3 regions of the Streptomyces sp. NPDC002698 genome follow, and region 3 is predicted to be linked to each of the others. Evidence: riboswitches for the same ligand, from Rfam matches in the RefSeq annotation. Region 3 holds a riboswitch; each other region holds the start of a gene.
What was found. A riboswitch is a leader RNA that binds a small molecule or an ion and turns the genes downstream of it on or off. The one in region 3 is predicted to bind S-adenosylmethionine.
Positions count from the first base shown of each region.

Region 1: another riboswitch for S-adenosylmethionine. It lies ahead of ACFYW9_RS17360 (aminotransferase class V-fold PLP-dependent enzyme); the one in region 3 lies ahead of ACFYW9_RS14565 (ABC transporter substrate-binding protein).
Region 2: another riboswitch for S-adenosylmethionine. It lies ahead of thrC (threonine synthase); the one in region 3 lies ahead of ACFYW9_RS14565 (ABC transporter substrate-binding protein).

Region 1 covers NZ_JBIAQM010000010.1:234,282-244,021, reverse strand. The annotation lists gene ACFYW9_RS17390 (NlpC/P60 family protein) at 1-405, opposite strand, end outside; gene ACFYW9_RS17385 (NlpC/P60 family protein) at 645-1,679, opposite strand; gene ACFYW9_RS17380 (NYN domain-containing protein) at 2,205-3,554, opposite strand; gene ACFYW9_RS17375 (hypothetical protein) at 3,590-3,829, opposite strand; gene ACFYW9_RS17370 (rhomboid family intramembrane serine protease) at 3,982-4,737, shown strand; gene ACFYW9_RS17365 (Lrp/AsnC family transcriptional regulator) at 4,780-5,061, shown strand; gene ACFYW9_RS17360 (aminotransferase class V-fold PLP-dependent enzyme) at 5,101-6,462, opposite strand; SAM riboswitch class IV at 6,656-6,772, opposite strand; gene trpD (anthranilate phosphoribosyltransferase) at 6,858-7,922, opposite strand; gene ACFYW9_RS17350 (cytochrome bc complex cytochrome b subunit) at 8,093-9,733, opposite strand; gene ACFYW9_RS17345 (Rieske 2Fe-2S domain-containing protein) at 9,730-9,740, opposite strand, start outside.
Region 2 covers NZ_JBIAQM010000005.1:254,402-264,141, forward strand. The annotation lists gene ACFYW9_RS10200 (NADH:flavin oxidoreductase) at 1-246, opposite strand, end outside; gene groL (chaperonin GroEL) at 533-2,155, opposite strand; gene ACFYW9_RS10210 (cold-shock protein) at 2,561-2,764, opposite strand; gene ACFYW9_RS10215 (MoaD/ThiS family protein) at 3,206-3,481, opposite strand; gene thrC (threonine synthase) at 3,478-4,776, opposite strand; SAM riboswitch class I at 4,792-4,948, opposite strand; gene ACFYW9_RS10225 (glucosyl-3-phosphoglycerate synthase) at 5,154-6,098, shown strand; gene ACFYW9_RS10230 (trehalose-6-phosphate synthase) at 6,177-7,634, shown strand; gene otsB (trehalose-phosphatase) at 7,825-8,679, opposite strand; gene ACFYW9_RS10240 (DUF3263 domain-containing protein) at 8,811-9,038, opposite strand; gene ACFYW9_RS10245 (ROK family protein) at 9,193-9,740, shown strand, end outside.
Region 3 covers NZ_JBIAQM010000008.1:123,177-132,916, forward strand. The annotation lists gene ACFYW9_RS14540 (LLM class flavin-dependent oxidoreductase) at 1-415, shown strand, start outside; gene ACFYW9_RS14545 (LLM class flavin-dependent oxidoreductase) at 489-1,538, opposite strand; gene ACFYW9_RS14550 (dipeptide ABC transporter ATP-binding protein) at 1,552-3,231, opposite strand; gene ACFYW9_RS14555 (ABC transporter permease) at 3,228-4,151, opposite strand; gene ACFYW9_RS14560 (ABC transporter permease) at 4,148-5,107, opposite strand; gene ACFYW9_RS14565 (ABC transporter substrate-binding protein) at 5,111-6,730, opposite strand; SAM riboswitch class IV at 7,142-7,255, opposite strand; gene ACFYW9_RS14570 (sulfite oxidase) at 7,816-9,090, shown strand; gene ACFYW9_RS14575 (universal stress protein) at 9,258-9,740, shown strand, end outside.

The sequences.
Region 1 (9,740 bases), on a different contig from region 3:
GTCGAGCGCGGAGGCCTTGTCGAGGTAGTCGTCCGGGTCGGCCGAGAAGAGCAGCGCGAGGGAGGGGTCGAGGCCGCCCGAGCGGTACTGCGCCCCGGCGAGCGAACCCAGCGCGTCCCGCATGGTGTTGACACGGTCCTGCTGCCGGGCGATCTCGTCCTGAGCCGTGCCGATCTGCTCACGCAGCCGGTCGCCGCGCTCGTCGGCCTTGTTGTACGCCTCGGTGGCCTTCTCCGCCTGGGCGTAGAGGCGGTCCACCTCGGCCCGGGTGTCGCCCCGCGGCGCCGCGGAGGCGGGCAGGGTGCCGAGCGCGGCGGCCGCCGCGGACATCACGCAGGCCGCGACACCGAAGGCGCCGGCGCCCCGGTCGAAGCCGGTCGGTGCAAGGCGGCGATGGAACCCCACGAGTTGCCGCACTCCCTTCCGCTGACGGTCCCCTCCGCCGGGGGAACGCGGCAGACAGTAACCGTGCGACCACGCGGCGACCAAAGCCCTCCGCGGGCACACACAGTGACGCCCCGCCGGAGACGCAGGTCACCGACGGGGCGTGGGGTCAGCGCGAGTTGTCGCAATTCGCCCGTTTGGGCGGCGCGGCAGGAGGGCGCTCCGGGCGGCGGGCTTCACATCCCGTCCGCCCGTGCGGATCAGATCCGGACGCCGAACTGGAAGGGCATGTTGCCGATCGACTCGTAGCGGACGACCGTGCCGGTGCGCGGGGCGTGCAGCACCTGGCCGTTGCCCGCGTAGAGACCGACATGGTGCTGGTCGCCGTAGAAGATGACCAGGTCGCCGACCTGGAGGGCACTCTGCGAGTAGATGCGGGTGCCCGCGTTGGCCTGGTCCTGGGATATGCGGGGCAGCTGCACGCCGGCCTGCCCGTAGGCCCAGGAGGTGAGGCCCGAGCAGTCGAAGGAGCTGGGGCCGGTGGCACCGTAGACGTACGGCGAGCCGATCCTGGTCTTGGCGGCGGCGAACGCGGCGGCGGCACGGCCCGAGGCGGCCGGGGTGTCACCGAGGTCGACACGCTCGCTGGCGCGGGTGGCCCGCTCCTGCTCCTCGGAGGCCAGCGCCGCCTTCTCCTGCGCCGTCAGCGTGTTCAGGAGCTTCTGCGCGGAGCCCAGCTTGCTCTGGACTTCCTTCTTCTTCTTGGCGAGCTCGGCCCGGGTGTCGGAGAGGTCCTTGAGCTTCGCGGAGGCCTCGGCACGCTGCTGGGCGAGCGAACGCTGCTTCTCCTGGACCTTCTCGAGCGACTCGACCTGCTGGGCGCTCAGCTGGTCCATGGCCGAGGCCTTGTCCAGGAAGTCGTCCGGGTCGGAGGAGAGGAAGAGCGCCACGGAGGGGTCGATGCCACCGGTGCGGTACTGGGCGCTGGCCATCGAACCGAGGCCCTCGCGCAGCTCGTTGAGCTCTTCCTGGCCGCGGGCGACGTTGTCCTGGAGAGCGCTGATCTGCTTCTGCAGCTTCTGCTGCTTCTCCTTGGCCCCGTTGAGCTTCTCAGTGGCCTGCTCGGCCTCTTCGTAGAGCTTGTCGACCTTGGTCTTGACCTCGTCCTTGTTGGGCTTCTCGGACGGCGCCGCGTTGGCGGCGTTCGCGCTGAGGACAACAGCGGCAGCGGCGGCGGTGGTGAGCACGGTCACACGGGCGCGGCTCGGCTGCTTGGGTCGACGGTGGGACGCCACGAAGGCGAGCTCCTTCTTCCTCCAGCCGCCTGCCGAAAACGCCGACGGGCGGTGCCCCTCCACCGTCACTCCTCATGAGTGATCACCCTAGTTGGAGGTTCAGGCCATGACCCTAGTGACCTACTTGTGATCAGTTCAAATCCAAACCTGAAAATTCTTTGTCACGGAGCGCATTCTTTGCCATCAACTCACCAGCAGTGATGTCCGCTTGACACTACGTCGCGTGAACATCCGGCGAATTGAGGCATCAGGCCCAGAAGTTATGCATGGTGCGTACGCGACTCATGCGACTTAGGCCACCGATCGTCGCGCGCGTGAAACCCGGCCCCTGGAGAGCGGAACGAGACTCCGGAGCAGGCGCGGAAGAGCCGGTGGAACATGACGAAAGGGAGGAAGCGTGCGGAAGGCTCAATGCCGGAGGAGAAGCGCGAAACGGGCACGAGGGGATCACGAAGGGAACCCGAGGGGATCGCAAAGGGATCGCGAGGGGAGGACGTGCGACGGGAACGTGCCCGCGGGAGTCGCTCAGCCGCGCGAGAAGCGCTTGAGGAGCACCACGGACGCCACCGGCCGGGCGCCCGCCTTGGCGATCCCGTCCGCGACCTCGCGGTCGGTCGAGGCCACGATGACCGGCCGGCCGGGCGGCTCGGCCCGCACGAGCTGACGGATCAGCTCGTCGGCCGTGACGCCGGGCTTGGAGAACAGCACCCGCACCCCGCGCGGAGGCGCGAGCAGCACCGGCGCGGCCAGTTCGGCCCCGTCGAAGACACAGGTGACCTCGGCGCCGGTCTGCGCGGCCAGCTGCGAGAGCTGGCCGAGCAGCCGCAGCCGCTGCTTCTCCAACGGCATCTGGGGATAGCCGGTCTTGGTGACGTTGTAGCCGTCGACGACCAGATGCGCCTGGGGCAGCGCGAGCAACTGGTCCAGGATCGCCGGGTCGTTCTCGGACAGCGCGCGGGCGGCGATGTCCTTGGGGGTCATCCGTCCGGGCTCGACCGCCTCGACCGTCTCCGCGGGCCGCACCGAGACGGGAGGCAACGCCAGTTCCCGGCGCAGCCCCTGGGCCGCCTCCAGCACGGTGTCGAGCAGCAGCCGCACCCGCATGTCCTCGACGCTGCGCCCCTCCCGGGCCGCCTTGCGGGTGGCCTCCAGGGCCGCCTCGGCCTCCGAGAGACGCGCCTTGAGCCGCCGCGTCTCGCTCTCGGCCGCGGACACCTGGGTCTGGCTCTCCGCCTTCGCCCCGTCCGTCTCGGCCTGGAGCTTGCGCAGGGCCGCCTCACCGCGCTTGACGTCGCTGAGGGCCCCGCGCAGCTTGCGGTGAAGCGATTCCGCTTCCTTGCGGGCCGCTTCCAGTTCCGCGCGCAGCCGTTCGGTCTCGGCACGCGTCTGCCCGCGGGCCTCCTCGAGTTCCGCGCGCAGCCGGTCCAGTTCGGCGCGGCTCTCCTCGCCGGCGCGCTCGGCGTCCGCCCGCAGGGCCTCCTCGCCCGCGGCGGTCACCAGCTTCACCCAGCCCGCGGGACGCACGACATAGGCCGCGGCCGCCACGTCCAGCGGATCCGCGGCCGGGGGCGGCGCGCCCGAGTCGAGAGCGCCGACGAGCTCCGGCTGGGCCTCTCTGAGCTTCTCGGCGATGCGCTGTCTGAACAGCGGGTCCGTCTCCAGCGCCGAGGCCATCGCGTTGCCGGCGAACTTGGCGCGGCGATTCGGGGCGAACCGGGCGTACTGCCGCAATTGCGTGGGCAGTTCGGACACCGTCAGCCCGCCGAAGCCGTCCGAGACGATCTGTACGACGCGTCGGCGCACGCCGTCGGGCAGCGGACGGTCGAGCACCTCGGCGGTGCCGTCGTCCGGCTCCCCACCCGTGGTCTCCACCATCCGTTCACCCCAATATCCGTGCGGGGCCCGCTCCCTCAGGAGCCGGCGCCCGGCCTGTCCACCAGTTCGACCTGATCCACCGCGTTGCACCAACGGCACCGCACCGACTCGATGGTCTCACTGACCACCTCGCGCTCCTCGACCCTGGGCTCACCGGCCAGGTCCAGGTGCACATACTCGACGACCTTCGACGAGCGGGTCACGTCGAAACGTGTGAGGTTGCCGCAGAGGGCGCAGCGCCAGCGGGTCTTGGCGTCGGGCAGGGGAACTGTCATAGGGCAGCCGCTTTCCTTCTCGTGTCCGTCCGGCGCCGGTTTCCCGGTGCTATGGCTCGTAACCCTACGGCCTGGCGGGTACTCGACGCTCGGCTGTCCACGGCGGCGAGGCGGTCTGTGCGCATCGGTGCGGTTACGTCATGCTCTGCACCATGATCGGCAATTGGAGTGCGACGGTCGTCAGGGCGCTGCGGGGCCGGTCGACGCCGGTGACGTACGCACTGATCGTCCTGTGCTGTCTGATCTTCGTGATCGGTCCCGCCTCGGGTCTGGATCCCGCGTACGGCACCGGGGACGAGCTGCTGGTCGCGCAGCGGGCCTATTTCCGCCGCTGGGGCGTGGTGCCGGCGGCCCTGTTCGGCGGGGCCCCCGGCGAGGCGCTCACCCCCGCGACCGCCCTGTTCATCCACGGAAGCTGGCTCCATCTCCTGGGCAACATGCTCTTCTTCTACGTCTTCGGGCTCATGACCGAGGAGCGCATGGGCCATCTGGAGTTCGCCCTCTTCTACCTGGGCTGCGGCTATCTGGCCCTGCTCGGCTACGCCGCCGCCAACGCGACCTCGCAGCAGTCCCTGGTCGGGGCCTCCGGGGCGATCTCCGCGGTGCTCGGCGCGTTCCTGTACCTGTTCCCCAGGGCCCGGGTGACCAGTCTCTTCCCGTTCCTGTTCTTCCTGCCGCTGCGGTTCCCCGCCTGGGTGGTGCTGCCGTTCTGGTTCACGCTCCAGTGGCTGGCGGCCGGCCGCAGCTCCCCGGGCCCCGGAGTCGCCTATCTGGCCCACCTCGTGGGCTTCTCCCTGGGTTTCGTCTACGCGTGGGCGCGGTTCCGGCCCCGAAGGCCGCTCGCGCCCGTTCGGGGGGGTGCTGCCGGGGCCCCGGTGGAGCGGCCGGGCCAGGTGGACCGCGAGTAGGGTGAGATCCCCAGCAGCGGCCCCCTAGGGAGAGAACCAGCCGTGATCACCGCGATCGTCCTCATCAAGACCAGCGTGGACCGGATCCCCGAGATCGCCGAGTCGATCGCGTCCCTGGAGAGCGTCAGCGAGGTCTTCTCCGTCACGGGTACCTACGACCTGATCGCCATGGTCCGGGTCCAGGCCCACGACGACCTGGCGGACGTCATCCCCGGCAAGATCAGCAAGATCCCGGGCGTCGAGGCGACGGACACGCACGTGGCGTTCCGTACGTACTCCCAGCACGACCTGGAGGCGGCGTTCGCGATCGGTCTCGACTCCTGACCGACGCGGCACCGCCTCCGGGCGAAGCCGCCGTGGGCGTCAGACCGCCGGGACGCAGCGGCCGTCCTCGGTGCGGTACCGCCAGCGCGCGCCGTCCCTGACGAGCTCGCGCACCGCGCGGACGAAGCGCTCGACGTGCTCGTCGGGGGTACCGGCGCCGAAGCTGACGCGGATGGCGTTGAGGGATTTCTCCCCGGGCGCCGCCTCGGGGGCTCCGCACTCCCCCTGGGTCTCCGGGGCGCTGCCGAGCAGCGTGCGGACGAGCGGGTGGGCGCAGAAGAGGCCGTCGCGCACCCCGATGCCGTACTCGGCGGAGAGCGCGGCCGCGAAGTGCGAGCTGTTCCAGCCCTCGACGACGAAGGAGATGACGCCGACCCGCGGGGCGTCGTCGCCGAAGAGGGAGAGGACCCGGACCTCGGGGACCTCGGCGAGGCCCTCGCGGACGGTGCGGATCAGGTGCCGCTCGCGGGCGAGCAGGTTGTCGAAGCCCTCGTCGGTGAGCGCCTTGCAGGCCGAGGCGATCGCGTAGGCGCCGATGACGTTCGGCGAGCCGGCCTCGTGCCGGGCGGCGCTGTCGTGCCACTCCACGTCCACGCCGCCGTCCGCGCGCCGGGTGACCTTGCGGCTGGCCCCGCCGCCCGCGAGGTAGGGGTCGGCCTCGCGCAGCCAGTCGGAGCGGCCCGCGAGGACACCGGAGCCGAAGGGCGCGTACAGCTTGTGCCCGGAGAAGGCGACCCAGTCGACGTCGAGGTCCTGGACCGACACCGGGTGGTGCGGGGCGAGCTGCGCGGCGTCGAGGACGATGCGGGCGCCGTGGGCGTGCGCGGCGGCGGCCAGCTCCCGCACCGGCCACAGCTCCCCGGTGACGTTCGAGGCGCCGGTGACGCAGACCAGGGCCGGGCCGTAGGGGTCGCGGGCGGCGAGGGCGTGCTCCAGGGTGTCGACGGCCTCGGCGGGGGTGCGCGGGGCGTTCAGGTAGGTCACCCGGGCGTCGCGCCAGGGCAGCAGCGAGGCGTGGTGCTCGGTCTCGAAGACGAAGACCTGGCAGTCGGCCGGGAGGGCCGCTGCGAGCAGGTTGAGCGAGTCGGTGGTGGAGCGGGTGAAGACCACCTGGTCGCCGGCGCGGCAGTCGAGGAACTCCTCGACGGTCCTGCGGGCGTTCTCGAAGAGGTCGGTGGAGAGCTGCGAGAGGTAGCCGGCGCCCCGGTGGACGCTGCCGTAGTAGGGCGCGTACGCGGCCACGTCGTCCCACACCCGCTGGAGGGCGGGTGCGCTGGCGGCGTAGTCGAGGGCCGCGTAGGTCACCTCGCCGCCGGTGACGAGCGGGACGGTGACATCCCGGCCGAGAACGGGCAGGGGGGCACAAACGGTCTGGTCGGCGGCAACGGTGGAGACAGACATGGCGAGCTCCTGTGAGAGGCAGGCGGGATCACCGCGCGAGCTGGCCGCCGGGAGGCAGGGCTGGGCTCGGCGCGGGAAAAGGTGAAAAGGGTGTGCGGAGGCGGGGCTCTACGCCCTAGCGCATTCGCTTGCTCACAGAAGGCTCCCTCGAACGACCAGGACCCCTGGTTGCATCCGCCCGACGGGCGGGAGGGGTCCGCGCTTGCCGTAGGCCTCGCTGCCTACGACCTGGTCTTCACCCGGGGCACCCCGCCACGGACGGAGGGTTGCCGGACAGCCGGCCGGGGCCTGATGGCTGTCACTCATGACCTGGTACAGCATCTTGCCAGAGGATCTTCCACGCGCAAGGCGCAGTCCGGATTCTGGACTGCGCCTTACTCCGTGTCACCGGTGGATCAGGCGTTGCTGGCGGCCACCCAGCGCTCCAGGGTGCGCTTCGCGGCACCGGAGTCGACCGACTCGGCGGCTTTCGCCATTCCGGCGCGGAGCTGGTCCGCGAGCGGCGCGCCGGTCGGCGACAGGGCCACCAGGGCCGCCGCCGAGTTCAGCAGGACCGCGTCCCGTACGGGCCCCTGCTCGCCGTCCAGGACGCGCCGGGCGACCTCCGCGTTGTACGAGGCGTCGGCGCCGCGCAGGGCCTCCACCGGGACGATGTCGAGCCCGACGTCGCGGGGGTCGAAGCGCTCCTCGGTGACCTTGCCGTCGCGGACCACCCAGACGTGGGAGCCCGCGGTGGTGGTCAGCTCGTCGAGGCCGTCGTCGCCGCGGAAGACGAGCGAGGAGTTGCCGCGCTCGGCGAACACGCCCGCCACGATCGGCGCCATCCGGGGATCGGCGACGCCGACCGCCTGGGCCTTCACGCGGGCCGGGTTGGTCAGCGGTCCGAGCACGTTGAAGGTGGTACGGATGCCCAACTGCCCGCGGGCCGCCGCCACATGACGCAGCGCCGGGTGGAACTTGACCGCGAAGCAGAAGGTGATCCCGGCCTCCTCGGCCACCGCGGCGACCCGGCTCACCGGCAGTTGGAGATTGACGCCGAGCTTCTCCAGGACGTCCGACGCCCCGGACGCGGAGGACGCCGCCCGGTTGCCGTGCTTGACGACCTTGGCGCCGGTGCCGGCCACCACGATCGAGGACATCGTGGAGATGTTGACGGTCTTCGCGCCGTCGCCGCCCGTTCCGACGATGTCGACGGTGTGTCCGGGCACCTCGATCACATTGGCGTGCTCGTACATCGCCCGGACGAGTCCGGTGATCTCCTGGACGGTCTCGCCCTTGGCCCGCAGGGCCACCACGAACCCGGCGATCTGCGCGTCGGTCGCCTCGCCGCGCATGATGCGGTCCATCGCCCAGGCCGTGTCGTCCGCGCTCTGGTCGCGGCCTTCGAGCAGGCCGTTCAGTACCGCGGGCCAGGAACGGCCCGCCGCGGTGTCGCCTCCAGCGGGGTTCACAGCGCTCATGGTCGCTCCTGGGTTCGTGGGTCACGCGGTCGCGGGTGACACGGGTCGTGGGTGACGCGGGGTGGATCCCCCCGCACCACCGGGTGAGTCCACCCTATCCAGCCCGGAGGACGGCAAAGAGCCCCGTCCATGTCATGGACGGGGCTCCAGCCGTGGCGAACAGCCGGGGATCAGTGGTGGCCGTGGCCGCTCGTGATCTCCTTGTACTCCTCGACGGTGGGCTTGGGGATCTGGCCTTCCTCCCCGTAGAAGCCCTCGCTCATCTTGGCGCGCAGCTTCTGCGTGCCCGAGACCTTGCGCTCGACACCGTTCTCGTCGACCGTCGGGCCGATCTCGACCGGCTTGTACTGCTCGTGCGCGGTGAGCGTGTGCAGCGCGTCCTGGCTGAGCGGCTCGTGGACCTCGATGAACTCACCGTGCGGCAGGCGCTTGATGATGCCCGACTCGCGGCCGTGCAGCACCTTGTCCCGGTCCCGGCGCTGGAGGCCGAGGCAGATCCGCTTGGTGGCGATGAAGGTGAGCACCGGAACGACGAAGAACGCGATACGCACGAACCAGGTGATCGAGTTGATCGACAGGTGGAAGTGCGTGGCCCAGATGTCGTTGCCGCCGCCGACGAGCAGGACGAAGTACCAGCTGATCCAGGCGGCGCCGAACCCGGTCCGGGTCGGGACGTTGCGCGGGCGGTCCAGGATGTGGTGCTCGCGCTTGTCGCCGGTGACCCAGGACTCGATGAACGGGTAGACCGCGATCGCGACCAGGACCAGCGGGAAGATCACCAGCGGGATGAACACGCCCAGGACGAGCGTGTGGCCCCAGAGGTTGATCTCCCAGCCCGGCATGACACGGATCAGGCCCTCGGAGAAGCCCATGTACCAGTCGGGCTGGGCGCCCGTGGACACCATGTCCGGACGGTACGGACCCATCGCCCAGATCGGGTTGATCGAGGCGATCGCCGCGATGACCGCGATGACACCGAAGACCAGGAAGAAGAAGCCTCCGGCCTTGGCCATGTAGACCGGCAGCAGCGGCATGCCGACGACGTTGTTGTTCGTCTTGCCGGGGCCCGCGAACTGCGTGTGCTTGTGGTAGAAGACCAGGATCAGGTGGCCCACCACGAGGCCGAGCATGATGCCCGGCAGCAGCAGCACGTGCACCGAGTAGAAGCGGGCCACGAAGTCGCCGCCCGGGAACTCGCCGCCGAACAGGAAGAACGACAGGTACGTGCCCACGATCGGCACGGACAGGACCGCGCCCTCCATGAAGCGGACACCGGTGCCGGAGAGCAGGTCGTCCGGGAGCGAGTAACCGGTGAAGCCGGTGAACATGCCGAGGACGAACAGCAGGAATCCGAAGACCCAGTTGACCTCACGGGGCTTGCGGAACGCACCCGTGAAGAACACGCGCATCATGTGCACGAACATGCCGGCGAGGAAGATCAGCGCGGCCCAGTGGTGGATCTGGCGGATCAGCAGACCACCGCGCACATCGAAGGAGATGTGCATGGTCGAGTTGAACGCCTCGGACATCAGCTGGCCCTGCAGCGGGACGTAGCTGCCGTGGTACTCCACCTCGTTCATCGACGGGTGGAAGAACAGGGTCAGGTACACACCCGTGAGGATGATGATGATGAAGCTGTAGAGGCAGATCTCACCCAGCATGAACGACCAGTGGTCGGGGAAGATCTTGCGCATGTTGGCCTTGGCCAGGGAGTAGATCCCGAGGCGGCCGTCGGCCCAGTCGGCGACCCGCTCACCGGCGGGTGCCTTCTCGCGCGAGGAGCGCGAGTCGGAGGTGGTGGTAGTGCTCATCCGCGCT
Region 2 (9,740 bases), on a different contig from region 3:
GCGCGGCACCGCGTCGCTCTGTCCGGCCGAGTCGTGGCCGACGTAGGTGCCCTCGGTGACGATCAGGCCGACGCCCGCGGCGGCGCGGCGGGAGTAGTAGCCGACGACGTCCTCCCCCGGTACACCGCCCGGCGAGAACATCCGGGTCATCGGGGCCATGGCGATCCGGTTCGGGACGGTCAGGCCGTTGATCGAGACGGGACGGGACAGGATCTCGGCTGCGCGGGTCGCGGCGTCAGTGGTCACGTGGGGGCTCCTCGAAGAGGTGGTCGGTATGACGTCGAGCGGTCTGCGAAGCAGGAGATTCCGTGCGGTATGTGCACATGCATCAACTGCTCGTCAGCGTCAACCTCCACACCGGGCGGGGCATTCCGCCGCACCCGCGCCCACCCCTGTGATCCGGGCCACGTCGGGGGCGGGGGCCGGCCCCGGAAGCCGTCCGGGGCGGGCCGGGAAACGCCCGAGGGCGGCACCCCCCTTGCGGGAGGGTGCCGCCCTCGGAACGTCAGGACGGTTGATCGACCGGGGTCGATCAGAAGTCCATGTCACCGCCCGGCATGCCGCCCGGAGCGGCCGCGGAGGCCTTCTCCGGCTTGTCGGCGATGACGGCCTCGGTGGTCAGGAACAGCGCGGCGATGGAGGCGGCGTTCTGCAGGGCAGAGCGCGTCACCTTCGCCGGGTCGATGATGCCTTCGGCGATCATGTCGACGTACTCACCGGTCGCGGCGTTCAGGCCGTGGCCGACGGGCAGGTTGCGCACCTTCTCGACGATGACGCCACCCTCGAGACCACCGTTGACGGCGATCTGCTTGAGCGGGGCCTCCAGGGCCAGACGCACGGCGTTGGCGCCGGTCGCCTCGTCACCCGTGAGCTCGAGCTTCTCGAAGACCGAGGAAGCCTGGAGCAGGGCCACGCCACCACCGGCGACGATGCCCTCCTCGACGGCCGCCTTCGCGTTGCGAACGGCGTCCTCGATGCGGTGCTTGCGCTCCTTGAGCTCGACCTCGGTGGCGGCACCGGCCTTGATGACGGCCACGCCGCCGGCCAGCTTCGCCAGACGCTCCTGGAGCTTCTCGCGGTCGTAGTCCGAGTCCGAGTTCTCGATCTCGGCACGGATCTGGTTCACACGGCCGGCGACCTGGTCGGCGGAGCCGGACCCGTCGACGATCGTGGTCTCGTCCTTGGTGATGACGACCTTGCGGGCGCGGCCCAGCAGGTCCAGACCCGCGTTCTCCAGCTTGAGGCCGACCTCCTCGGAGATGACCTCGCCGCCCGTGAGGATGGCGATGTCGCCGAGCATGGCCTTGCGGCGGTCACCGAAGCCCGGAGCCTTGACGGCGACGGACTTGAAGGTGCCACGGATCTTGTTGACGACCAGGGTCGACAGGGCCTCGCCCTCGACGTCCTCGGCGATGATCAGCAGGGGCTTGCCGCCCTGCATGACCTTCTCCAGGAGCGGGAGCAGGTCCTTCACGTTCGCGATCTTGGAGTTCGCGATCAGGATGTACGGGTCGTCGAGGACGGCCTCCATACGCTCCATGTCGGTGGCGAAGTACGCCGAGATGTAGCCCTTGTCGAAGCGCATACCCTCGGTGAGCTCCAGCTCCAGACCGAAGGTCTGGGACTCCTCGACGGTGATGACGCCTTCCTTGCCGACCTTGTCCATCGCCTCGGCGATGAGCTCGCCGATCTGGGTGTCGGCGGCGGAGATGGAGGCCGTCGAAGCGATCTGCTCCTTGGTCTCGACATCCTTCGCCTGCTCCAGCAGGGCACCGGAGACGGCCTCGACGGCCTTCTCGATACCGCGCTTGAGGGCCATCGGGTTGGCGCCGGCGGCGACGTTGCGCAGACCCTCGCGCACGAGCGCCTGGGCCAGCACGGTCGCCGTGGTCGTACCGTCGCCGGCGACGTCGTCCGTCTTCTTGGCGACTTCCTTGACCAGCTCGGCGCCGATCTTCTCGTACGGGTCCTCGAGCTCGATCTCCTTGGCGATGGAAACACCATCGTTGGTGATCGTGGGGGCGCCCCACTTCTTCTCGAGGACGACGTTACGGCCCTTGGGGCCGAGGGTGACCTTGACGGCGTCAGCGAGCTGGTTCATCCCGCGCTCGAGACCGCGCCGTGCCTCCTCGTTGAACGCGATGATCTTGGCCATGTGAAGTGGTCCTCCCGGACGGGGTGGATTGCTCCGGATCGTGCCCGCGCCCGCGACGGACGGCCTGCGAGCCTTGTGGTTCCTTGCCCCACAGGCCCGCGGGCCTCGCTGACCCGATCCAAGTTCTGTCACTCTCACTGGGAGAGTGCTAACGCCAATGATTAGCACTCGACCACTGCGAGTGCAAGCGCCTCTCACGAAAACGGGGCCGATGGACGACCTCCGCACGCGCCCCGGAGGGCGGCCCCCGCGCGGCCCCCACGCGAGGGCGCTCGCGGGCGCGCGGGCGCGCGCAGGACGAGCGGAGGGCGGCCGAAGGCGGCCGGGGACGCACGAGGGGCCCGCATCCCCGATGGGATGCGGGCCCCTCGTACGTGAGTTGCGTCGGTGGTCGTTCGCGCCCGATCAGACGGCGAGTTTGACCATGTCCGCCTGCGGACCCTTCTGGCCCTGCGAGATTTCGAACTCCACTCGCTGACCCTCTTCAAGGGTGCGGTAGCCGTCCATCTGAATCGCGCTGTAGTGCACGAAGACGTCCGCACCACCGTCGACCGCGATGAAGCCGTACCCCTTCTCCGCGTTGAACCACTTGACGGTGCCCTGAGCCATGCCTAACTCCCCTATTACTGGCCCTTGCACAGATCCACACTTCGCGGATCCGGGTCAGACCTCACCCCCCAACGGTTGGGGGTGTGCGCCGGAACGCGTCGACCGCGGCTGAATGTATCTGTCCAACTGCCCTCTGCAACAGGTCAATCGGACGAGAATTCTGGGCATGGCCGATCAATGATATGCGGAGAATGTGCAAGGATTCGGGGCAAGTCGGGCCCCGCAAATGCCATAAAATGCCCAAAAAGGCGAGCGAGTTTGGCTACTTCTTGTCGGCCCGCGAACGCCCACTCATATGCGTCCGGCATGAAACCAACATCCAAAGCGAAGCGACTTCCCCAACTCTAGCGCGTTCAACCCAATAGAATTGCCCCCTCCGTTTGTCTCACGGAGGGGGCAATTCTGTGAACGCGCTGTGTTCGGCATTACCGAGGGTAACGATCAGCCTCCGGCGACGGCCGGAATGATCGAAACGCCGACACCGTCCGGAGTCGCCGTCTCCAGGCCCTGCTCGAAGCGGACGTCGTCGTCGTTGACGTACACGTTGACGAAGCGGCGCAGCTTGCCCTGGTCGTCCAGGACGCGCGCGGCGATGCCCGTGTGGTTCTTCTCCAGGTCACTGATGACCTCGGCGAGGGTCGTGCCCTCGGCCGTCACCTCGGCGGCGCCACCGGTGTAGGTGCGCAGGATGGTGGGGATGCGGACGTTGACGCTCATGATGCGAGGCCAGCCTCTCGGAAGGAGTCGAGGTTCGGGCGGATGGTCGCGGTCAGCCCGGTGTCCGAGGCCACCGCGTCCAGGGTCTTGAGGCCGTCGCCGGTGTTCAGCACGACCGTGGTGAGGGTCGGGTCGAGGAGACCGTTCTCGATCAGCTTGCGGGTGACGCCGACGGTCACGCCGCCTGCCGTCTCCGCGAAGATGCCCTCGGTGCGCGCGAGCAGCTTGATCGCGTCGACGATCTGCTCGTCGTTCACGTCCTCCACCGCGCCGCCGGTGCGCCGCGCGATGTCCAGCACGTACGGCCCGTCCGCCGGGTTGCCGATGGCGAGCGACTTGGCGATGGTGTCCGGCTTCTGCGGCCGTACGACGTCGTGGCCGGCCTTGTAGGCGACGGAGACCGGGGAGCAGCCCTCGGCCTGGGCGCCGAAGATCTTGTAGGGCCTGTCCTCGACGAGCCCGAGCTTGATCAGCTCTTGGAGTCCCTTGTCGATCTTCGTGAGCTGGGAGCCGGAGGCGATCGGCACCACGAGCTGGTCGGGGAGCCTCCAGCCGAGCTGCTCGCAGATCTCGTACGCCAGGGTCTTGGAGCCCTCGGCGTAGTAGGGCCGCAGGTTGACGTTGACGAAGCCCCAGCCCTCGCCGGCCGGGTCGCCGATCAGCTCGGAGCAGAAGCGGTTCACGTCGTCGTAGTTGCCCTGGATGCCGACGAGCTCGCCGCCGTAGACCGCGGCCATGACGACCTTGCCCTGCTCCAGGTCGTGCGGGATGAACACGCAGGAACGGAAGCCGGCGCGGGCCGCCGCGGCGCCCACGGCGCCGGCGAGGTTGCCCGTGGAGGAGCAGGAGAGGGTGGTGAAGCCGAAGACGCGGGCCGCTTCGATGGCCTGGGCGACGACGCGGTCCTTGAAGGAGTGCGTCGGGTTGCCCGAGTCGTCCTTGACGAAGAGCTTTCCGGCGTCGACACCGAGCTCACGGGCCAGGTTGTCGGCCTGCACGAGCTTGGTCCAGCCGGGGTTGATGTTGGGCTTGTCCGCCACGTCCGCGGGGACGGGCAGCAGCGGCGCGTAGCGCCAGATGTTCGCGGGTCCCGCTTCGATGCGCTTGCGGAGTTCTTCGGTCTCGTAGGCCGAGAAGTCGTAGGCGATCTCCAGCGGGCCGAAACACTCCTCGCAGGCGAAGACCGGGCCGAGCGGGACGCGGTGCCCGCATTCGCGGCAGGAGAGCGCCGCGGCCGGGCCGAGGTCCACCGCTTCGGCGGAGTTCGTGGTACTTGCAACTGTCTGCGCAGCCATGGAGGCGAGGCCCTTTCCTCATCTTCCTCACGACGCACTTCGCCGTGAGACGGATTTGGCACCTTCCCGAGCCGGGAGCCTCGCGACACGATCGGCATCGATCGGTACGAGACCGGCTGGAGGGTTGCCGGGGCTTCATCGGGCCGTATCCCTCTGCCCCTCTGGATGAGCGGTATTTGATTGTTGAACCGTTGAACGCGATACGTACCGACGATCCAGGACATGCGATGGTCATCCGCGTTGTTCAAGACTGTAACCGAAGGCCAGGACAGTTGAGATAGTCGTCCGAACCGCGAGACGACGGCAATCGATCTGCCGCTGGCCGCAGCGGGCACGCCGATGAGAGCGTGTGATCAGACAGTGAGGAGCCGCAGACCGTGCTGAAAGACGTCGAAAGCTGGCTGAGCACACGCTCCTGGTCCGTGACCGACCGCCCGCTCCACAAGATCATGGCCGCGAAGCGCATCACGGGATCGACGGTCAGTGTCGTGCTGCCCGCGCTCAACGAGGAGGAGACGGTCGGCGAGATCGTCGCGATCATCCGCCACGACCTGATGCAGCAGGTGCCCCTCGTCGACGAGATCGTCGTCGTCGACTCCGGCTCGACGGACCGCACCTCCGCGGTCGCCGCCGCCGCGGGCGCGAGGGTCGTGCACCGCGACGACATCCTCCCGCGGATCCCGGCCGTGCCCGGCAAGGGCGAGGTGCTGTGGCGGTCGCTCCTCGTCACGAGCGGGGACATCGTCTGTTTCATCGACGCGGACCTCAAGGAGTTCTCGTCCGACTTCGTCTCCGGGATCGTGGGCCCGCTGCTCACCGATCCCGGCGTCGACCTGGTCAAGGCCATGTACGACCGCCCGCTGGGCGGCGCCTCGGGACAGGGCGGCCGGGTCACCGAGCTGATGGCCCGCCCCCTGCTGAACATGCACTGGCCGCAGCTCGCGGGCTTCGTCCAGCCGCTCGGCGGCGAGTACGCGGCCCGCCGCTCGCTGCTCGAACAGCTCCCCTTCCCCGTCGGCTACGGCATCGAACTCGGCATGCTGGTCGACGCCCTGCACCTGGTCGGCCTGGACGCCCTCGCCCAGGTCGACGTCGGGGTGCGCAAGCACCGCCACCAGGACGGCCAGGCGCTCGGCCGCATGGCCGCCGCGATCTACCGCACCGCCCAGCTCCGGCTGGCCCGCGGTCACCTGATCCGCCCCGCCCTCACCCAGTTCGAGCGCGACCGCGACGGTTTCCGGCCGCGCACCTACTCCGTGGACACGGAGGAAAGGCCGCCGATGAGCGAAATCTCCGAGTACCAGACGCGCAGAGCCGCGTAGTCCGGCGCCGACGGCCGCCGATCGCATACGGCCGAAGGGCGCGTTTGAGCGTTTCGAGACGGGGCTAGGTTTCGAGGCATGGCTTCAACGCACGGTGCCCACAGGATTCTGGTCGCCTCCAACCGCGGCCCGGTCACCTACGAGGTACGGGAGGACGACTCGCTGCACGCCAGACGCGGCGGCGGCGGCCTCGTCTCGGGACTCTCGGCGATCGGGCCGGACGCGGGCGCCCTCTGGGTCTGCTCCGCGCTCGGCGACGGCGACCGGGAGGCCGTCCGGCGGGGGGTCCACGAGGACGGCGTACGGATGCTGGCCATCGACGCCGAGGTGCACGCCGACGCGTACAACGGCATCGCCAACTCCGTGCTGTGGTTCGTCCACCACCTGCTCTACCAGACCCCGCTGGAGCCGGTCTTCGACGCGGAGTTCCGGCGCCAGTGGGAGTCGTACCGGACCTACAACCGGGCCTTCGCCGAGGCGCTGGCCGAGGAGGCGGCCGAGGGCGCGGCCGTGCTGGTCCAGGACTACCACCTGTGCCTGGTGCCCGGAATGCTCCGCGAACTGCGCCCCGACCTGCGCATCGGCCACTTCTCCCACACCCCGTGGGCACCCGAGGACTACTTCCGGATGCTCCCCGACGACATCCGCGACGAGCTGATGGAGGGCATGCTCGGCGCCGACCGGGTGGCCTTCCTGACCTGGCGGTGGGCGACGGCGTTCCTGCGCTGTGCGGAAACGACCGACCCCTGGCACTGGGCCGGGTCCTGGTCCTCGGGAACGCCCCGGGCGGTCAGGCACCTGGACGACCCCGGGGCGGGCGGGCGCGAGACCCGCATCGGGGTGCACGGCCTCGGCGCGGACGCCGAGTTCCTGCGCGAGCGCTCGCACCGGGCGGACGTCGAGGAGCGGATGGCCGCGCTGCGCGAGGAGATCGGCTCCGGCCGCAGGACGATCGTGCGCGTCGACCGGACCGAGCTGTCCAAGAACATCGTGCGGGGACTGCTGGCGTACCGGCAGCTGCTCGACGACCACCCCGAGTGGCGCGAGCGGGTCGTCCACGTGGCGTTCGCCTACCCCTCGCGGCAGGACCTCGCGGTCTACCGGGACTACACGGCCGAGGTGCAGCGCGTCGCCGACGAGATCAACTCCCAGTACGGGACGCCCGGTTGGACCCCGGTGGTGCTGCACGTGAAGGACGACTTCGCGCGCTCGCTCGCCGCCTACCGGCTGGCCGACGTCGCCCTCGTCAACCCCATCAGGGACGGCATGAACCTCGTCGCCAAGGAGATCCCGGTCGTCTCCGACGAGGGCTGCGCGCTGGTCCTGTCCCGGGAGGCCGGGGCTTACGAGGAACTGGGCGAGGACGCGATCTCCGTGAACCCGTACGACATCACCGGGACGGCGCGGGCGCTGCACGAGGCGCTCGGCATGCAGCCGGGCGAACGGGCCGAACGCACCAAGCGCCTCACCGCCGCGGCCACCGCCCTCCCCCCGGCCCAGTGGTTCCTGGACCAACTGCGCGAGCTGGAGGCCTGAGCAGAAAATTCAGCCCCCGGCCGGATCCCGGCTGCGGCTGCAATTTTCAGCCCCGGCCGGGGAAATCTCAGCCCCTCCGGCGTTTGAGGAGCGGGGTCCGGGGCGGAGCCCCGGGTACGGGAAGGGCAGGGGCGGAGGGGGCGAAACACGCTTGCGGCCGACCCGCCCCGCAGGGGACGAGCCGGCCGGATCAGGCGAGTGCGGCCGCGAGGGCCGCGAGGAGGCCGACGACTCCGGCGGGCCCGTCGACCACCAGGTCGGCTCGGTCGGCGAGTTCGGCGACCTCGGAGCTGCCGCTGCACACCAGAAGGCCGGGGATCCCGTCGGAGCGGAGCTTGTCGACGGCGGCGAAGGCGGGCAGGTCGCCCAGGTCGTCCCCCGCGTACAGCACGGCCTCGGCCCCGATCTCCCGGACGTACTCCATGAGAGCGACGCCCTTGTCCATCCCGGGCGGACGCAGCTCCAGGACCATGCGCCCCGGCTCGACGATCAGCCCGTGCCGGGCGGCCAGTTCGCCCAGCGGCTCCCGGAGCGCCTCGAAGGCGGCCTGAGGATCGGCGGCACGCCGCGTGTGCACCGCGACGGCACGGCCCTTCTCCTCGATCCAGGTGCCCTGCCAGGCGCCGATGCCGTCGAGGAACCCCGGCAGTTCGGCGCGGACGGCGGCCACGCCGGGATGCGGGGCGGGGGCGGTGACGGTGCCGCTCACCGCGTCCCAGCGCTCGGCGCCGTAGTGGCCGAGGACGACCAGGTGCTCCAGTCCGGCCACGCCCGCGAAGCCGCCGTGGCGCACGGCCACACCGGCGGGGCGGCCGGTGACCACGGCGACGGAGGCGACCTTGGGGGCGAGTGCGGCGAGTGCGGGGACCGCGTCGGGGTGCGCGCGGGCCCGGTCGGGGTCGGGGACGATGGGGGCGAGGGTTCCGTCGAAGTCGAGTGCGACGACGGTGCGGGTGGGGCGCGTGAGGATCGCTTCCAGAGCGTCGCGTCCGGCGGGGGTCACCGGGGCCGGCAAGGAGTCCTTGGATTCGGGGTGGCTGCCCATGGGGCGACCCTATCCGGGCGGGGGCGGCCGCACCGTTCCTATGGATGAGCGGGAGTGGGTCCTGCCGCCCGGACTCGTACTGGATCAGGCCTTGCGCCCCGGCTACCCCGGCCGGACCGGATGCCCCCGTCTCACCGCTCGTCCCGGCGGGCCTCCCGGACCCGGCGCAGTCTGTTGACCGTGACGGGGTCGTGCGCGAGGGCGCGCGGGTCGTTCAGCAGCGCGTTCAAGAGCTGGTAGTAGCGGACCGGGGCCAGGCCCAGTCGCTCGCGTATGGCGCGCTCCTTGGCGCCGGGACCGGGGAAGCCGCGGCGTTCCAGGGCGAGAATGCTCCGTTCGCGCGCGGGCAGCTCTTCCATGGACAGCACGGTAGTCCCCGGCACCGACAAGCGCCGGGGCCGGGGCCGCGGTACCGCCGCGCCCGGGGTGCCGGTCCCGGAACGCGGAATACGACGTCCCCTATCCCGTGAGTGGACTAGACCTTTCAAGGGGTAAAGGGCGACACTGTCCCCCGTGAGACACGTCATCGCCCTCGATGTGGGCGGCACCGGGATGAAGGCCGCCCTCGTCGGGGTGGACACCGAGCCCTCCCCGGACCGCCCCGACGCGCCGCGCCCGGGGGCCCCCGGGCACCCCGCGCTGCTGCACCAGGCCCGCCGGGCGACCGGCCGCGAACGCGGACCCGACGCCGTCGTCGAGGAGATCCTCGACTTCGCCGCCGAACTGCGCGCCCACGGCGAGGAGCACTTCGGCGAGAGCGCCCTGGCCGCGGGCGTCGCCGTCCCCGGCATCGTCGACGCCGCCGAGGGCATCGCGGTCTACGCCGCCAACCTCGGCTGGCGCGACGTCCCGCTGCGCCGGCTGCTCGGCGAACGGCTCGGCGGCGTGCCCGTCGCGCTCGGGCACGACGTGCGCACCGGCGGGCTCGCGGAGGGCCGGATCGGCGCCGGGCGGGGAGCCGACCGCTTCCTGTTCGTCCCGCTGGGCACCGGCATCGCGGGCGCCATCGGCATCAACGGCGTCGTCGAGGAGGGCGCGCACGGCTTCGCGGGCGAGATCGG
Region 3 (9,740 bases):
GGAGAAGGCACACCGCACCGTCGGCGCGATCAAGGCCCGCAGGGAGAAGGGCGAGCCGCTCACCAGGCGGCACAGCGGTGGTGGCCGGCCGCAGAACACCGGCTCGCAGCGGCTGATCGCCATCGCCGAGGCGGGGGAGCGGTACGACCGCGCCCTGTGGACCCCCACCGCCGCCGCGACCGGAGGCGCGGGCAACTCCAACGCCCTGGTCGGAACCCCGGAGACGGTGGCCCGGGCGCTGCTGGACTACTACGACCTGGGCGTCGACATCCTCTCCGCCCGCGGCTACGACCTGCTGGACGACGCGATCGACTTCGGCCGGTACGTGATCCCGATCGTCCGGGAAGAGGTCGCCAAGCGCGACGCCGAGCGAGCGACGCGCGGCACCCGGAGCTCCGTGGCGGTACAGGGCTGACGCCCCTCGCACGGCGGCCCTCACTCGCGTGAGAGTCGAGGGCCGCCGGCTCCTCCCGGTTCCGGGAGCGGCTTCAGCCGACTGTCTGCCGTGCCGTCAGGGACGCCGGGCGCCAGCCCAGTTCGGGTGCGACCAGGTGCAGGGTGTCGTGCAGGATCTGTTCGTACTCCTCCCGGTGGAACTCGTACGGCAGTTCAAGGCGCAGCTCCGACACCTGCGCGAGGACCGGGTCGGCGGTGAGCTGTTCGAGGATCTGCTCGGCGGTGCCCACCACGTCGGGGGCGAACAAGGTCCGCTTGGGTCCCTGAGGCGTCAGGGTTCGGGCGTGGCGGCCGGCCGCGTAGGCGCGGTAACGGGCCCGGCAGGCCGCGTCGGCGCCGTCGAAGGGCACGATCACCCGGCCCAGGGCCACCCGTGCCGGACGCTCCGCACCCTGCCGGGACAGCGCCCGCCGGTACTCGGCCAGCAGATTGAGCTGGGCCGTGGTGAAGTCGTCGGTGCCCTCACCGGAGACGATGTTGCCGGAGAGCAGGTTCAGGCCGTTCTCCGCCGCCCAGCGGACCGAACGCAGGCTCCCGCCGCCGTACCAGATGCGGTGCGCCAGACCGGGATCGTGCGGTTGCAGACGGGGACGCTGCACGTTGCCCGGCGAGTGGATGACCGTGTCGGGACCGCCGAGATGGTCGCCGCGCAGGTTGTCGAGGACACGGGCGATCCTGCCGTACGAGAGGTCGAAACCGCGCCAGTCCCCGTCGTACACCAGGTCTCCGAGCAGCTCGGCGTGCGGCATGCCGGTGCTGAAGCCGATCTGGAGTCGGCCCCGGGACAGTACGTCGGCCAGCGCCAGATCCTCGGCGAGGCGGAAGGGGCTCTCGTAGCCGATCGGGATGACGGCGGTGCCGAGCTCGATCCGCTCGGTGCGCTGGCCCGCCGCGGCGAGGAACACAGCCGCCGAGGAGACGCCGTGTTCGAGGTGCCGCTGCCTGATCCAGGCACCGTCGAAGCCCGACCGTTCGCCGTACTCGAACAGCTGGAGCGTCTCCTCCAGGCCGGTGTACGGGTCGTCGTCGGCGAAGTTGCCCGGGGTGAGAAACGCGAGGGACGTGATGGTGGGAGTGGTCATGTGAGGCCCGTCCTCAGCTCGTGATGGTCTCGGCGGCGGGGGAGGGGACCCGGCCGCCGGGGATCGCCGCGAGCAGCTCGCGGGTGTAGGCGTGGCGGGGGCGGGTGAAGAGCTCCTCCGGAGGACCCGCCTCCACGACGCGGCCGGCCCGCATGACCGCGACCTGGTGCGCGATCTGGCGTACGACGGCCAGGTCATGGGAGATGAAGAGGTAGGCCACCCCCGTGCCGGCCTGCAACTCGGCCAGCAACTCCAGCACTTGGGCCTGCACCGAGACGTCGAGCGCGGACACGGGCTCGTCGCACACCACCAGGTCGGGGGAGAGGGCCAGCGCACGGGCGATCGCCACGCGCTGACGCTGCCCGCCGGACAGCTCCGCCGGCCGGCGTTCGAGCACGGCCGCAGGAAGAGCCACCCGGTCGAGCAGTTCGCGGGCCCGCGCCAGCCGGGAGGCACGGTCGCCGACCTTGAAGGCACGCAGCGGCTCGGTGATCACCTCACCGATGGAGAAACGCGGATCGAGGGACGCGTACGGGTTCTGGTAGACGAGTTGGGCACGGCGGCGCAGCACCCTGGCACGGGCGGCCCCGGCGGTGGTGACGTCGATGCCGTCGAACAGGACCTGCCCGGCGGTCGCGTCGGCCAGCCGGAGCACCAGCCGTGCGGTGGTGGACTTGCCCGAGCCCGACTCACCCACCAGGGCGAGGGTCCGCCCGTGATGGACGGCGAAGCTGACGTCGTCGACCGCGCGCAGGGTCCGGGGCCCGTCCGCGGTGCGAGGCAGCCGGAACTCCTTGACCAGGTTGCGCGCTTCCACCAGAGGAACCGTGTCCGCCGTGGCCACGGGCGCGGACGGGCGGCGGCGAGCCGCGGTCATGCTCGGGGCGCTCGCCAGCAGATGCCGGGTGTACGCGTCCTGGGGATCGGCGAGGACGTCACGGGTGGCTCCCGCCTCCACCACCCGGCCCCGCGCCATGACCACCAGCCGCTGCGCCCGTTCGGCGGCGACCCCGAGGTCGTGGGTCACCAGCAGGATCGCCGTGCCCGACTCCTCGGCCAGGCGCTGGAGATGGTCGAGGATGACCCGCTGCACGGTGACGTCGAGCGCGCTGGTCGGCTCGTCGGCGATGATCAGCTCGGGTCGCGCGGCGATCGCGACGGCGATCAGGGCGCGTTGCCGCATGCCTCCGGAGAGTTCGTGCGGGTACTGCCGGGCCCGGAGGGCGGCGTCGGGCAGTCCGGCCCGGTCCAGAACGGCGAGCGCCTCGACGGCGGCCGAGCGGCGGTTCGCCAGACCGTGGATGCGCAGCACCTCCGCGACCTGTTCGCCGATCCGCTTGACCGGGTTGAGCGACACGGTCGGGTCCTGCGGCACCAGCCCGATCCGTGCCCCGCGTACGGTGCGCAGTTCCGCCTCCGACAGCGTGGCCAGGTCGTGCCGGCCGAAGCGCACCGAGCCCGCGTCGATGACGCCGTTGTCCGGGAGGAGACGGGTGATCGCGTGCGCGGTCGTGCTCTTGCCGGAGCCGGACTCACCGACCACCGCGGTCACCTGTCCCGGCCATACGTCGAGGTCCACGCCCCGGACGGCCGCCACGCCGTCACCGCCGCGGGTGCGGTACGAGACGGACAGGCCGCGGATCTCCAGCAGTGGTGTGGTCATGTCCTCGCCGTTCTCGGCTTCGTCGGTCATCGCTGCCGGGACCATTCGCCGTCCAGAGCCCGCGCGACGCGGTTGGTGGCCAGTACGGTCGCGGCGATCGCCAGTCCGGGCAGCGCGGTCAGCCACCAGGCGTTGGCCAGGTAGTTGCGGCCCTCGGAGATCAACGTGCCCCACTCCGGGGCCGGCGGGGGAGCGCCGTACCCGAGGAAGCTCAGCGCCGACACGGCCAGGATGGAGGCGCCGAAGTCGAGCGTGGCCAGGACGATCACCGGGCCCGCAGCGTTGGGCAGCACATGCCGGCCCAGCACCGAGTACCAGCGGGCCCCGCAGGAGCGCGACGCCTCGACGAACACCGCCTGACGCACCCGGAGCACCTCGGCGCGGGCGACGCGGGCGAAGGAGGCGACGCTGGCGATGCCGACCGCGACGGCCACCTTCACCGTCCCGTATCCCAGCGCGGTCACCAGGGCCAGTGACAGGAACAGCGCGGGGATGGCGAGCAGGACGTCGACGAAGCGCATCAGCACGTCGTCCACCCAGCGGCCGACGAACCCGGCGACCACGCCGAGCAGGCCACCCACCACGAACGCCACGAGCACCGCGATCAGCGTGGCCTTCAGGGACAGCTGCGCGCCGTGCACCACCCGGGAGAACACATCGCGCCCCAGCTCGTCCGTGCCGAACCAGTGCGCGCCGCTCGGGCCGCGGAAGTTCTGCGCCGGTACCCCCTTCAGCGGGTCGCGAGAGGTGAACAGCCGCGGCCGGAACGAGGCCAGCACCACCAGCACGAGGACGGCGGCGGACAGCAGCAGACCGGGCCGGCGCAGCACGAACCGCAGCACCCGCCGTACGCGGACGCGGCTTCCCGGTGCGGGATCCGGCGGTGCGCCCACCGGCCGGACGAGACCGGGCGCGGCCTCGGCGGGGTCGTCGACAAGACTCTGGCTCATGCGATGCGTGCCCTTCTGTCCGAGGCCACCACGATCCGGGGGTCGAGCAGCGGATAGACCAGGTCGACGACGAGGTTCGTCGTCACGAAGATCAGTGCGCCGAACGCCACCACCCCCTGGACCACCGGGATGTCCTGGGCCGTGACGGCCGCCGCGGTCACGCGGCCCAGGCCGTCACGGGAGAACACCGTCTCGACGACGACCGAACCGGCGATCAGCTGCCCCACCAGCAGGCCGGCGACCGTCAGCGCCGGCAGGGACGCGTTGCGCAGCGCGTGCCGCAGATGGACCCGCCATCGGCCCGCGCCCTTCGCGCGGGCGGTCTCCACATACGGCTGGTCGAGCGCGGTGAGCAGACTCTTGGCCAGCACCTGCGCGATCAGGGCGCCGGTCGGGACCGCGAGGGTCAGTGCCGGCAGCACCAGCCCCTTCGGCCCGTCGTTGCCGAACGCGGGGAACCAGCGCAGCCGGAAGGAGAACGCCTCGACGAGCAGGAGTCCCACCCAGAACGTCGGGACGGACACTCCCAGCGGCGGCAGCGACAGCAGCAGCTGCCGCAGCCAGCGCCGTGTGGTGTACGTCGCCGCCACCGCCAGCCCGCCGCCGAGGACCACCGCGAACAGCAGTGCCGAAGCCGTCAGTTGGAGGGTCTGGGGCAGCGCGTCGGCCAGTGTCGAGGCGACCGGGCGGCCGGTGGCGACCGAGTCGCCGAAGTCCCCGCGCACCGCCCGGCCGAGGTACTCGGCGTACTGCGTGAGCACCGGCTTGTCGAAGCCGTACTCGTGCCGCAGGGCGGCGATCTGCCGGGGATCGACCTGCCCCGAGTCCATCCCGGCACCGGCCATCGCGGTGACCGGGTCGCCCGGCAGGTAGTACAGCACCAGGAACGACACGGTGTACGCCGCCCACAGCACCCCGACCGCCTGCGCGAGCCGTTTGAGCACGTAACCGCGCACGGGTCAGCCGATCCACGTGTCGTGCAGCTGGATCCGGCTGGAGGCGTCGAAGGCGAGGCTGTGCACCTTCGTGGACAGGCCCAGCTGGGTCTGCAGTTCCACCACCGGCACGTTGTAGGCGTCGCGCACGATCGACCGCTGTGCCTGGGCCACGAGCTTGCTGCGCCCCGCCGGGTCGGTGGTCGCGGCCTGCGCGGACAGGGTGCTGTCCAGGCCGCTCGCCGGAACGCGGTAGAAGTTGGCCAGCTTCGTGGAGAAGGAGCTGCGCAGGATGTCGGGGTCGGCGCGGGTGATGTTCCCCCAGGTCGCGTCGAATTCGCCCGACTGCTGTGTCGGTGTCAGCTGGGTGAGCTGGAGCTGCTTGAGGGTCACCTGGACCCCGACGGCCTTCAGTTGCTGCTGTATCAGCTCCAACGCGGGCTGATTCGTGGCCGCGTTGGGAACCCAGTCGATGGTCAGGCTCAGCTTCCTGCCGTCCTTGGTGCGCGTGCCGTCGCCGCCCGCCTTCCAGCCGGCCGCGTCCAGCAGGGACTTCGCCTTGGCCGCGTCGAAGGCCAGGTCCGGGGCGAGGCTGGTGTAGTCGGGCGTGGTGTGCGCGAGGACGCTGGTCGCCGCCCGGGTGCCGGTGGGGAAGACGGTGTCGGCGATCTGCTCGCGGTCGATGGCGGACAGGATCGCCCGGCGGACCCTGGCGTCTTTCAGGAGGGGCCGCGCGTTGTTGAAGCCGAGTCCGAAGACGATGCCGGGGTTGGCCCGCCTCTGGAGGGTGACCTGGCCGCCCTTGAGCGCCGCCTCGTCGGCCCGGCCCACACTGCCGATCGCGTCCACCTGGCCGGAGCGGAGACTGCCGGCGCGCACGCCCGCTTCCGGCACGACCTTGAACACGAGCTCGTCCAGGTACGCCTCGCCCTTCTTGTCCCACCGTGAGGAACCCCAGGCGTAGCCGTGGCGCTTGGCCAGGGTGATCGACTGGTTCTGCACGTACCGCTTCAGCACGAAGGGTCCGGATCCGATGACCCCGTCACTGCACTTCTGCTGCGGTGACCTCTTCGCGCTCGCCGACGACTCGATCCCCAGGGAATGCGTGGAAGTCGCCTGCAGGAACTGGGCGTTGGGCTGTTGGAAGGTGACCTTGACGGTGAGCGGGTCGACCACCGTGGTGCTCTTGACGCCGCTCAGGTAGCCCTCGGCCAGGGTCCCCAGGACACCGAGACGCGGCACCGCGTCGAAGTTGTCCTTGACCACCTGGGCGGTCAGCGGGGATCCGTCGCTGAAGGTGACACCCGAGCGCAGGTGGAAGGTGAAGGAGGTCGCGTCGGCACTGATGTCCCAGCTCTTCGCCAGCCACGGCACGATCTTGCCGGTCCTGGGGTCCTGGTCCGTCAGGGAGTCCACGACCTGGCGCACCGAGTAGATCGTGTCGTTGCTGCCGACCTGCTGGGGATCCACACAGCCGGCGTCCGACCCCACGGCGAAGGTCAGGGTCCCGCCGGAACGCGGCTTGCCGCCACCGGCGCCGGAGCCGCCGGTGCCCGGCCCGCAGGCGGTCAGCAGCACACTGGTGGTGAGAAGGGCGGTGAGCGCCGCCCATCGGGGAGATCTGAAGTCCGGAAGTGCTCTCACGGAGGGTTCTCCTCATGGTGTCGCCAGGCACGTGACACCGCGCGGGGCACGGCCACGCACAGGCGTGCCGGCCCGGCCGGCGCGGTGCCGTGACGGGGGTGATGCCCTGCGGACAGGGGCCAGTCGGAAGGTGGATCCGAAGGATCAGGAGGAGCGGGAGGAAGCGGGACCCGGGCGGGGACACATACCCCGATCGCCGGTCACGGACGGGGACCCTCGGCGGGCAGGCCCGTCAGCGCTCCGCTGCGGAAAGGGCCGTCAGGCCTGACAGAAGCAGCTGGTCGAGCGCTTCAGATCGATGTGGCGCCGGCGCGCCAGCCGGGAGAACACCATGGCGACGGAGAAGGAGGCACGAGGGCCACCACCGTGTCGCATAACGGTCCTCCCCCCATCTCCGGCCCCGGTCATGGGGCCACGCGCTTGCGCGGATCGTCGCTGATCCCGCCGGGCTTTCACCTGGAGCACCCCACCGCGCGGGAGGGTTGCCGGTCAGCAAGCCAGGGCTTGACGCTGACACTCGATGCCGTTCGTGATCGTACGGAGCGGTTCTGACGTACGTCAATGGCGGCACCGGACTCCGCCGGAGAGCACCGGCCGGCCGCCCGTCATGTCGGCGACCCGGGGCCGGCCGCGGACATGTCGGGCGACACGGGGTAGGCCGCGGTCGTGCCGGGGGCACGGGCCGGCCGCCGTCACGGTGGGGGAGATCCGGCGTTCGGGAACGGACACCTTCGCGCAGGTCCGCCGGTCAGGTGCGGGATCGCGGGGGCGCGGCCGCCACGCCGGCCACGCCAACCGACGTGCCCGGACGCCTGGTTCACCGGCACGAGTGCTCCGTTGACGCCTTCCGCCCCGTGTGCTTTCATCCCGCCATGCCGATGTCGGAGCCACTGACCCGCCGCCGCGCCGTGGACCTCGTCCGCGTCGCCGCCGCGCTGTGTCGGACGACCGGCTGATCACGCGCTTCCGCGAACTTCCGCTCCGGACAAGCCGGTAGAGCGCATACCGGTCGACCTCGCGCACGCCCGCGCCGACTTGTGCCGAGCCCTCTCGTTCCTCTCGCCCCGTCATGACGAGGACCCGCCATGCCTTCGCCCACCCCCGTCGGTCGCCGCTACGAAACCGAGTACGACCGCCGCAGGCTGCGCCAGTGGCTCGCGGGTGAGGCCAGAGCCGAGGGGGTCACCCGCCGCCGGCTGCTCACCCTGCTCACCGCTGCCGCCGCCGGAACCGCACTCGGCACCCCGCAGCCCGCCCGCGCCGCCGACAGGCCGATCGTCAAGCCGCTGCCCGCCGAGTGGTTCATCGAGCGCGGCACCAACGCCGAGACCCGGTGGGAGGCGCTGCGCGGAACCGGCCACCACACCCCCAACGAACTGTTCTTCGTGCGCAACCACACCGCCACACCCGTCCTGAACGCCGACGACTGGCGGCTGCGGCTGTGGGGGAGCGGGTTGCGCGGCAACCACGGCGAGGACCGTCCGGTGGAGTTCGGGTACGACGATCTGCGCGCACTGCCGGCCGTCACCCGGACCGCGTTCGTCGAATGCGCCGGGAACGGCCGCTCCTACTACACGACGCAACAGGGGGAGACGGTCACCGGTACCGCGTGGACCCTGGGAGCGATCGGCGTCGCCCGCTGGCGCGGGGTGCGGCTCGGCGACGTGCTGCGCAGGGCGGGGCTGTCCCCGCGCGCCGTGGACGTGCAGCCGCGCGGTCTGGACGCCGAGTACGTCAGCGGCGGCGAGAGCCTGGGGCGGGTACGACGTCCGCTGCCGCTGGCCAAAGCCCTGGACGACGTACTGCTCGCGTACGAGATGAACGGCGAACCGCTTCCGTACGACCACGGTCATCCGGTGCGGGTGCTGGTGCCCTCCTGGGTGGGGATCGCGTCGATCAAGTGGGTCGGCGACATCGAAGTGTCCGCACAGCCGCTCTACTCGCCCTGGAACACCACCTTCTACCGGCTGTTCGGCCCCGCCCACCCCGAGGGCGGGAGCGCTCCGCTGACCCGGCAGGCCACCAAGAGCGCCTTCGAACTGGCGAGCGGGGCCACGTTCACGGCCGGAAACAGGCACGTCCTGCACGGACGGTCATGGTCGGGGGCCGGAGGCGTCACCAAGGTCGACGTCAGTACGGACGGCGGTGCCAACTGGCGGCCCGCCCGGCTGCACGACCGGCCCCGGACCGGCACCTGGACCCGGTGGTCGCTCGGCTGGCGCCCCGACACACCCGGCGCCACCCACCTGCTGGCGCGCGCCACGGACACAGCCGGCCGGACCCAGCCGGACACCGCCGTACCGAACACACAGGGATACCTGTTCGGCGCGGTGGTGCGGCATCCGGTGAGTGTGGTGTGACGGACGGCGGCCCTGGCCGGGACGGCGGAACGGATGCCAACAGGCCTCGGACGAAGGGCCGTTCGGCCCCACGGCGCCGGCCCTTCGGCATCGGGTGCCGCGCGTCGCGGGGGACGACGGTGAGACGGGTCAGGCAATGATCCGACCGTTCCCGAAGGGGTTCCGCCATGGCCGTTCACGAGCACCCGCACCAGGGCTCCGGTCTCCGCCCGTCCTCCCCGCGCGGGAACCGCGCGGCCGCGTCCGACTCCGGGCCCGGCGCGGCGGAGGAAGCCGCCCCCGCGGACACCCTCCCCTCCCGCGAGGCCCCGCTGGTCGTCGGCGTGGACGGATCGGAGCCGAGTCTGCGGGCCGCGGACTGGGCGGCCGACGAGGCCGCGCTGCGCGGTGTCCCCCTGCGTGTGGTCTACGCCTCCCTCTGGGAGCGCTACGAGGGCACGGCGCTCGCCGCGGAGCACAAACCCTTCGAAGAGGTCCGTGCCGAGGACATCGTGGCGGTCGGCGCCGAGGACATCGTGGCGGTCGGCCTCCGCCGGGTCCTGAAGCGTCACCCGGACCTCGACGTATCGGCCGAGATCCTGGCCGAGGAGCCCGAGTACGCCTTGGCGCGGGAAGGGCGCGACGCCTCCGCGCTGGTCCTCGGCACCCGT